Regions from separate parts of the Subtercola endophyticus genome, predicted to be linked through region 2. Evidence: predicted binding sites of a transcription regulator. Region 2 holds the regulator's gene; the other holds the start of a gene.
The links. Region 2 encodes LexA, which represses DNA repair genes until DNA is damaged. Its sites were predicted from a motif close to TCGAACANNTGTTCGA; they were not measured.

Region 1: LQ955_RS10325 (HNH endonuclease signature motif containing protein) is a predicted target of LexA. The motif match lies at 1,761-1,776, and genes of this name have one in related genera.

Annotation. Positions count from the first base shown of each region.
Region 1 covers NZ_CP087997.1:2,204,975-2,209,395, reverse strand. The annotation lists gene LQ955_RS10335 (CGNR zinc finger domain-containing protein) at 1-439, opposite strand, end outside; gene LQ955_RS10330 (EamA family transporter) at 478-1,590, shown strand; gene LQ955_RS10325 (HNH endonuclease signature motif containing protein) at 1,787-3,373, shown strand; gene LQ955_RS10320 (alpha/beta fold hydrolase) at 3,602-4,421, opposite strand, start outside.
Region 2 covers NZ_CP087997.1:1,763,611-1,768,031, forward strand. The annotation lists gene LQ955_RS08290 (histidinol-phosphate transaminase) at 1-730, opposite strand, end outside; gene LQ955_RS08295 (LysM peptidoglycan-binding domain-containing protein) at 827-1,129, opposite strand; gene lexA (transcriptional repressor LexA) at 1,582-2,247, shown strand; gene hflX (GTPase HflX) at 2,396-3,982, opposite strand; gene LQ955_RS08310 (class I SAM-dependent methyltransferase) at 4,023-4,421, shown strand, end outside.

The DNA of each region.
Region 1 (4,421 bases), 440 kb from region 2:
AATCGTCGGCTTCGCAGGCGCGCAGCCTGTTCATCTCGTCGGTTCTGATCACGTCGACCAGGGCAAGTGACACTTCGACTCGGATGCGCTCGGCCAACGGAGCCTGTTGGTCTGTGGCGTGCAGATGCCAGTCGAACGTGTCGTGGCGAACGAGATGGGGCAGGGCTTTCGCTGCCTGCAGCATGCCGTTCACCTCGGCGACGGCTGCATCTCTCTCGAGCAGCCACACCTCACGCAGGCGGCTGCGCGTGTCTCGGACATCGAGCAACTCGGCCTGGTCACGATCGAAGCGGCCGGTGTAGCCGTAGGCGTCAAGAAGCGCGGTCAGCTCTGAGGGCGTGGAGATCTCGTCGCGACCGCTCTTGGTCGCGCCGGCGACGGTATTGGCGAGCGCCACGGTGAACTCCAGAGTGACCTCGGTGTCAGGGGCAAAATGCAAATTGACTCCTTACTCGGTACCAGACTAGCGTCGAAGCCATGAGTGCAGTCAACCGCTCCTCCGATGCCGCAGTGACGGCGCCGTCGAGCCTTTCGGTCGCCGTTTCGCCACGGCGTTCGTCGACCACGGCCGGCCTGGCCGTGGCGGTTCTCGCCGCGGCCACCTTCGGCACCTCTGGCGCTCTCATCAAACCCCTGCTCGAGGCCGGCTGGAGCCCGGCCGCCGCCGTCACCGCGCGAGTGCTGATCGGAGCCGTCGCACTGCTGCCCTTCGCCCTGCTCTCGTTGCGGGGCCGTTGGGGTGCGCTGTGGCACTCGCGCTGGCGCGTCCTGGCCATGGCGAGCGTCGGCGTCGCCGGCACCCAGCTGGTCTACTTCGCGGCCATCCAGCGCATCCCGGTTTCGACGGGCATCCTCATCGAATACATGGCCCCCCTGCTGCTCGTCGCCTTCGTCTGGGCGCGCACGCGCCGCATGCCGAAGGTCGTCGTACTCGTCGGTTCGGTGATTGCTCTCGTCGGCCTCTTTCTCGTGGTGTCGCCCGGCGGTGGCGGAGCGTTCGACGCCCTCGGATTCACGTTCGCCCTGATGGCCATGGTCGGCTGCGCTCTGTACTACGTCATCGCCGCGCGCCCGAGCGATGGCTTGCCGACCGTGGCTCTGGCGGGATTCGGGCTGTTGATCGGCGGCGTCATGCTGCTCGTCGTCGGTCTCACCGGGCTGATACCGTTCACTTTCAGCATGACCAACGTCGACCTGTTCGGCTCCTCGGTCGCCTGGTGGATTCCGCTCGTGGCAGTGGGCATTCTCGGCACCGCTGTCGCCTACGCGGCGAGCATCACCGCAAGCGAGATGCTCGGCTCGCGGCTGGCGTCGTTCGCGGGCCTGCTCGAGGTGGTCGCCGCGACGTTCTACGCGTGGCTGCTGCTCGGCGAAAAGCTCTCACCGCTGCAACTCGTCGGCGGCGCTCTCATTCTGGTCGGAATCGGGTTTGTGCGTTCCGAGCGAGTGGATGCCCGCGTCGAGGTCGAGCCGATCGTCGAGCCGATCGCCGAGCCGCACCTCGCGCCGCACCTCGAGCCGATGGTCGAGCCCCACGTCGAGCCGCATCTCGGCGGTGACGTCGACCCGGCGACCGCGACCACGCCCTGACTGGCCACAGACCGAACACATGCCAGTCGAACGCATGCCAGTACTGCGAAAAACAATCGGGCACGCGGGTTATTGACTCCGGGGTTATTGACTCGAAGGTTATTGAACTGGTGCGCGAAGGCGCCGAAGCACCGGTGTTCGAAACTGATTGATAATTGAGTGAGCATTACTCGAATATATGTGCGAGAATTGAGGCATGTCAAGTTCTTGCACAATCGCTCCTGACGTCGAGCAGCTCGTCGCTGAACTCGACGCCATTACCGAGCGTGCCATGCAGGTCAGAAGAGAACTTCACGCCGAGGCGAGAGCCGATGAAGATTTGCTTATCCTCGCGGCAGCGGGTGCGAAGGCAGCTCGGGGCCTTGAATCGGTGCAGATTTCGGCGACGGGCGAAATCTGCGATCGGTCTCGGGCTGGGCTGGGGTCAGACCGGCTTTGTGTGAAAAAGGGCTGTCGAACTGCCTGCGAACTGCTGCAACGCGTGACGCAGCTGTCATCTGCGTCAGTCGCGCGGTTGCAGAGAGTGGCGAGCGCGGTGCGAGGTGGTGCGACGTTGTCGGGCTCGCCGCTTCCGCCTCGATTTCCTGTGCTGGCGGCGGCCGTTGAATCCGGCACGCTCGGGCTCGATACGGCCACAGCGATCGTCTCTGGGCTCTCCGTGCCGACTCTGCGGGCATCAGACGACGCGGTTCGCGCCGCCGAGCACGAACTCGTCGACGCCGCGCTCGGCAGCAGTCCAGAGTGTCCGGTGCCCGCGACTCCCGACGAGCTCAGAATGCAGGCGGCGGTGTGGCGAACGCTGATCGACCCCGACGGTGTGGAACCAGACGAAGAACGCGCGATGAAGCACCGCAGTCTCAGCTTGGGCAGGGCGACCTCGTCAGGCGTGCCCCTGTCGGGAGTGCTGATTCCCGAGGCGGCTGCTCGACTGCAGAGGCTTTTCGACGCATACCTCTCGCCGGTCTCGCGGCCGGTGGCGTTCCCATTCTCTGGCTCCGCTTCCGAAGGCACGCAAACCGAGGCAGGAGCGGTCTCCGATCCTCGTTCCCGCGTTCAGCAGCAGCACGATGTGTTTCTCGCCGTTCTCGACTGTTCCGCTCGGTCTGCGCAGACGCCCAGTATCGGTGGTGCGGCTCCGACAGTGCTCGTCACGGTGACGCAGAGTGACCTCGATCCCGGGGGCACCGGCCCCGGCGACCGGAGCGAGCCGGAGATAGTCGCAGACGCGCACAATGACGTAGGCCAAGGTGATGAAACGGGCGCAGATGCCGACCCAAGCGCAGATGCCGACCCAGGCGATCGTATACCGCTCGTCTCAGCTGCACCGGGTATCGGCTGGATCGAAGGCCTCGAACTACCGGTCTCGATGCGAACGGTGCGCCAGATGGTCTGCGCAGGCGGCGTGCAGAAGGTGTTGCTCGACCGAGCGGGTCGAGTGCTTCAGCTCTCCACTGAGCAGCGATGTTTCACGGGGTGGCAGCGCCGAGCGATAACCCTTCGAGACGGAGGGTGCATCGTTCCCGGGTGCGACATTCCGGCGTCGTGGTGCGAGATTCACCACGTGACACCACACTCCGACGGTGGCGCGACTCACATCGACAACGGCGTACTCCTGTGCTGGTTCCACCATCGAACGATAGAAGTGTCGGGCTGGCAGATTCGAATGCGTGGTGGTGCTCCGCAGATCAAGGCTCCTCCCTGGCTCGACCGGCGGTACCGAACGTGGACAACCACAACGAAGTCGCGCGTGCGCCTCGCCGAACGTTTTCGCGCCGAAGCCTGATAATCCCAGCACCAGCACCAGCACCAGCACCAGCACCAGCACCAGCAACAGCAACAGCACCAGCAATGCACGCGGACAGGGGACGAAGGTGCCCCTGCCCCTGCCCCTGCCCCTGCCCCTGCCCCTGCACTGGCGCGGGCTGCACCGTCGGCAGGACTGCATCGCACCGCGTGGGCTGCACCGTCGGCACGACTGCACCGAACGGCGCGGGCTGCACCGCGACCGAGGTTACGCAGCCGGGCGCGAGACGTGCTCGAGCAGGCGCGGCCACTCCGACACGTAGACGAACTCGCCGGCGTCTTTCACCTCGAGAACACGCGAAGCGGCGATGCGTTTGCGGTACCAGTTGCCGTCACGGGCGCCGACCAGAGCATCGGTGGTGCCGTAGACCAGAAGGGTCTGCGCGGTGATGGCGGGCAGATCGATGGCCCACGAACGGTCTCTGAACGAGAGTATGTCGTTCGCGAGACCGGTTGCGCCCTGGCGCGACGCGTCGGCGAGCATCCGGGCGAAGCGGCCGGAGAGCCCCTTGTTCTCGGGCGCGGCACGGCTGAGTTCGGCTTCGTCGATGCCGAGCGATTCGGCGCTGAGGTCGCTGTGCGAGCGGATGACGCGGTCGAGGTGTGAGCGCGGGGAGAACGCTTCGATGCGGGAGAGGCCGAGCATCCGTCGCACGGGGTCGATGAGGCCAGGGCCGTCGACACGAGGGGTGGCTACGACGGCGAGCCGGTCGACGAGATCGGGGTACCGCGCAGCGAGCGAGAGGGCGGTGGCGCCGCCACCGGCACCCCAGCCGATGACGCCGACGCTGTCGAAGTCGGCGGTGGTCGCCCCTGCGGATGCCCGGGCAGAGTGTCGCAGCACTTCGGCGACATCGTCGGCGTGCCGCTCGACAGCGGGGTCTTCGTCGCGCGGCAGTGGGTCGGAGGCCCCGTAGCCGGGCCGATCGATCATCAGCAGGTGCAGGCCGGACGCGGCCGTGACCAGGGGATCGGGGTCGAACCCGCCCGCCCCGGGGGTGGGGTGACACACGACAACCAAGCGTCTC
Region 2 (4,421 bases):
CGTCGCTGATCGCGGGGTCTGCAGCGAGGTAACCGAGGCGGGCGCCGGCGAAGGCGAAGGCCTTGCTCATGGTTCGCGTGACGATGAGGCGCTCGCGTCCCGGCAACAGCGACAGAGCGGTCGGCTCGCCGGCGTGCCCGAACTCGGCGTAGGCCTCGTCGACGACGACGATTCCGGGAGTGGCGTCGTAGGCAGCCGCGATGGTCTCGAGCGAGAGTGCGGTGCCGGTGGGGTTGTTCGGCGAGCAGAAGAACACGAGGTCGGGGCTGGTGCGTTCGATCCATTCGACGGCGGTCTGGGGCGAGATCTGGTACTCGGCATCGCGAACGCCCGCGATCCACTCGGTGCCGGTGCCCGCCGCGATGATGGGGTGCATCGAGTAGGTAGGGGGAAAGCCGAGAACGGATCGCCCGGGCCCGCCGAAGGCCTGCAGAATCTGCTGCAGAATCTCGTTCGAGCCGTTCGCCGCCCAGACATTGTCTCGCGACAAACCGCCGCCGAGGTACCGGGCGAGGCTGTCGCGCAGGGCAAGGAATTCACGGTCGGGGTAGCGGTTGACCGAGAGCAACTCCAGTGCGAGGGCCTCGATGATCGAGCGGGCCACGTCTTCGGGAATGGGATGAGTGTTCTCGTTGACGTTCAGCTGAACGGCCACCTTGAGCTCGGGTGCGCCGTAGGGCGAAAGCCCCCGGAGGTCGTCGCGGATGGGAAGATCGGCTAGAGAACTCACCTGCTCAATGGTAGTGCGTGCCGTCGCTGGTGTGCGTGCCGTCACCGGCGGTGAGTGCCGGCGGTGAGTGCCGGCGCTGACTGCCTTCGAACGGCGCTACTTGGCCGCGTACTCGGGCGGGAGGGCGAGGCGCTGGCCGGCGTGCACGTCGGATGTGTGCAGCTGATTGAGATCGACGATCTCGGCGATGATGTCGCGCGGGTCGGCCGACGGATCGAGCGACTGCGCGATACCCCAGAGACTCTCGCCCGACTGCACCGTCACGTAGCTGTAGGTGACGGGCTGCCCGCCACCGGTGGCGATGGCTGCACCGCCGCCGAGGAGGGCGAACGCGGCGAGGCCGGCGAGGAGAGGTAGGGAGACGAGCGCGACGAGCACCAGGCGACCGCGACGGGTCATGCGCAGGCGCGTACGCGAAACCGCCGCGCGCGGCGTCGAATCTGCCGCGCGTGGCGTCGAAACTCCCGCGTGTGGCACCGAAGCTGCCCCGCGTGGCGTCGTTGACGGACGAGCAGCGGTAAACGGTCGAGCGTCGAGCTGAAGTGCAGTCATGGCCTTGCCTCTCAAGGACGTACCCGTTGTAAGGGTTTTCGTACCAGGCGCTCGGCCGGGAGCGCCTGGTACGAAGCTGTGTTCCGAATATATCTTCGATTGTTCGAATGTTCAAGTCGAATATCAGCGCGAATCTCGCGACACACTCGAACATGTGTTTCTTCTTCGTGCAGTGTTCGATACAGTTTCGATAGTTGAGATCGACCGCATCGGTACTTCGAATAGTGAATCGCACACCACTGACATTGGTCGCAGCACGGTCGAAGCCCAGGCGAACCAGAGACGAAAGCGAGTACGACGTGGTCAGTGAACGAGGCGGAACCAGGCGACGCAAGTCGCTGAGCGAGAAACAACTGGCCATTCTCGAAGTGATCTCCGACGCGGTGAACCAGCAGGGGTATCCGCCGAGCATGCGCGAGATCGGCGACGCCGTGGGCCTCGCCTCGCTGTCGAGCGTGACCCACCAGCTGAACCAGCTCGAGTTGAGCGGGTACCTGCGGCGCGACCCGAATCGTCCTCGTGCGCTCGAGGTGCTGATCGATATACCCAAGGGCGACGCAGCAACGGCGGACTCCCCCACACCACACGGTGACGTGGCACTCGTTCCTCTCGTCGGGCGCATTGCCGCGGGCATCCCGATCACTGCAGAGCAGCAGGTGGAGGAGGTCTACCCACTGCCCCGGCAGCTCGTGGGCAAAGGTGAGCTGTTCATGCTGAAGGTCGTGGGCGAATCGATGATCGACGCGGCGATCTGCGATGGCGACTGGGTGGTCGTGCGCACGCAGAACACAGCGGAGAACGGTGACATCGTGGCCGCGATGCTCGACGAAGAGGCCACCGTGAAGGTGTTCCGCCAGCGTGACGGACACACCTGGCTGCTGCCGCGCAACTCGAACTTCGAGCCCATCTTGGGCGACTACGCGACCGTGCTCGGCAAGGTCGTCGCAGTGCTGCGCTCCGTCTGACGCTCGGATGACCGCCCGCTGCTGCGCGTGAGTCCGCTGCTGCGCGTCAGCCCGCCCCTGCTCGTGAGCCCGTTACGCCGAGTTGAGCCCGTTACAAAGGACTCAGTTCGTCGTAACGGGCTCATTTGCGTGGGTGGTAGACGTGAGGTCAGGTGGTGCTGAACTCCAGCAGCTGCGCCTCGAACTCGGGGTTCACGAGGGCGCGAACGTGGGTTCCGCCCTCTTCGTAGTCGGTGCTCAGCACGGTGCTGTGCTGGTGCATCTGCGAGATCAGGTCACCGCGGTCGTAGGGAACCAGAACGTCGACCTCGATCGACGGCGTGGGGAGCATCCCGTCGAGCAGCTGCAGCAGCTCCTCGATGCCTTCACCGGTGCGCGCCGAGACGAACACCGAGTGCGGCTCGAGGCCACGCAACACGATGCGGTCGCTCTCGTCGATGAGGTCGCTCTTGTTGAACACCACCAGCTCCGGGATGCCTCGGGCACCGGCCTCACCGATCACCTCACGCACCGTGGTGAGCTGGCTCGCGGGGTTGGGGTGCGATCCGTCGACCACGTGCAGAATGACGTCGGCGTCGGCAACCTCTTCGAGCGTGGAGCGGAACGCCTCCACCAATTGCGTCGGCAGGCTGCGCACGAACCCCACGGTGTCGACGAAGGTGAACTCGCGGCCGTCGGCGGTCTGGGTGCGTCGCACCGTTGCGTCGAGCGTCGCGAACAACGCGTTCTCGACCAGCAGTCCGGCGCCGGTGATGCGGTTCAGCAGCGAGGACTTACCTGCGTTCGTATAGCCGGCAATGGCCACAGACGGCACGGTGTTGCGCTTACGGTTGGCGCGCTTCGCCTCGCGGGCGGGCTTCATTGCGGCGATCTGCTTGCGCAGTCGCGACATGCGCGTGTGGATGCGGCGCCGATCGAGCTCGATCTTCGTCTCACCGGGGCCTCGTGAACCCATTCCCGATCCGGTGCCGCCAACCTGGCCACCGGCCTGGCGCGACATCGACTCGCCCCAGCCGCGCAGGCGCGGAAGCAGATATTCGAGCTGCGCGAGTTCGACCTGGGCCTTGCCCTCCCGGCTCTTGGCGTGCTGGCTGAAGATGTCGAGAATGACGGCTGTGCGGTCGATGACCTTGACCTTCACGATGTCTTCGAGGGCTCGCCGCTGGCTCGGTGCCAGCTCGCTGTCGGCGATGACGGTGTCGGCGCCGAGCGCCTTCACCACGCCGGCCAGCTCTTCGGCCTTGCCCTTGCCGAAGTAGGTGCTCGGGTCGGGGTTCGCCCGACGCTGCAGCAGACCGTCGAGCACCGCGGCACCCGCGGTTTCGGCGAGGGCGGCGAGCTCGTGCAGCGAGTTCTCGGCGTCGGTCAACGTGCCCTGGGTGTAAACGCCGATGAGCACGACGTTCTCGAGCCGCAACTGGCGGTATTCGACCTCGGTGACGTCTTCGAGTTCGGTGGAGAGACCGGCGACGCGGCGCAGAGCCTGACGGTCGGCCAGGTCGAACTGGTCACCGTCGTGGTTCGTTCGGCCCCGCGCATCCGCACTCTGGCGGTCGACCGCTTGCGCACTGCCGGGCGAGAACAGAGCGTAGCCGGATGCCCGGGCGTCGGCGCGCGCCAGAATACGGTCGACCGTGGATCGGGTCGACTCGTCGGTTGCCGCCGTGTCGGTTGCCGTGGTTGCCGTCTCGTCGAGAGTCGACTCGTTCGGCGAAAGTGAATCGTGTTCAGACATTGATGTAAAGACTAGACCTCTCATTTGCTACATTCCCTCTATGGCTTCCGACAATGGGCACTACTTCTCAGCTCACCCATCGACGGAACTCAAGCTCAAAGAGATTCCGGTGACTCTTGCCGGGCGATCGTTCTCTGCGATCACCGCGGGCGGCGTGTTCAGCCCCGACCGGGTGGATGCCGGAACCCAGGTTCTGCTCGCCAATACTCCCGCGCCGCCGCCCGGGGGCAATCTGCTCGATGTGGGGTGCGGCTGGGGGCCGATCTCGATTGCTCTTGCGCTGTTGTCACCCCACGCCACCGTGTGGGCTGTTGACGTCAACGAACGCGCTCTCGACCTCGTGCGGGCCAATGCTGAAAAGCTCGGCCTCGAGAACATCAACGCTGTGCTGCCGTCGGATGTTCCCGACGACCTCGAGTTCATGACCATCTGGTCGAAC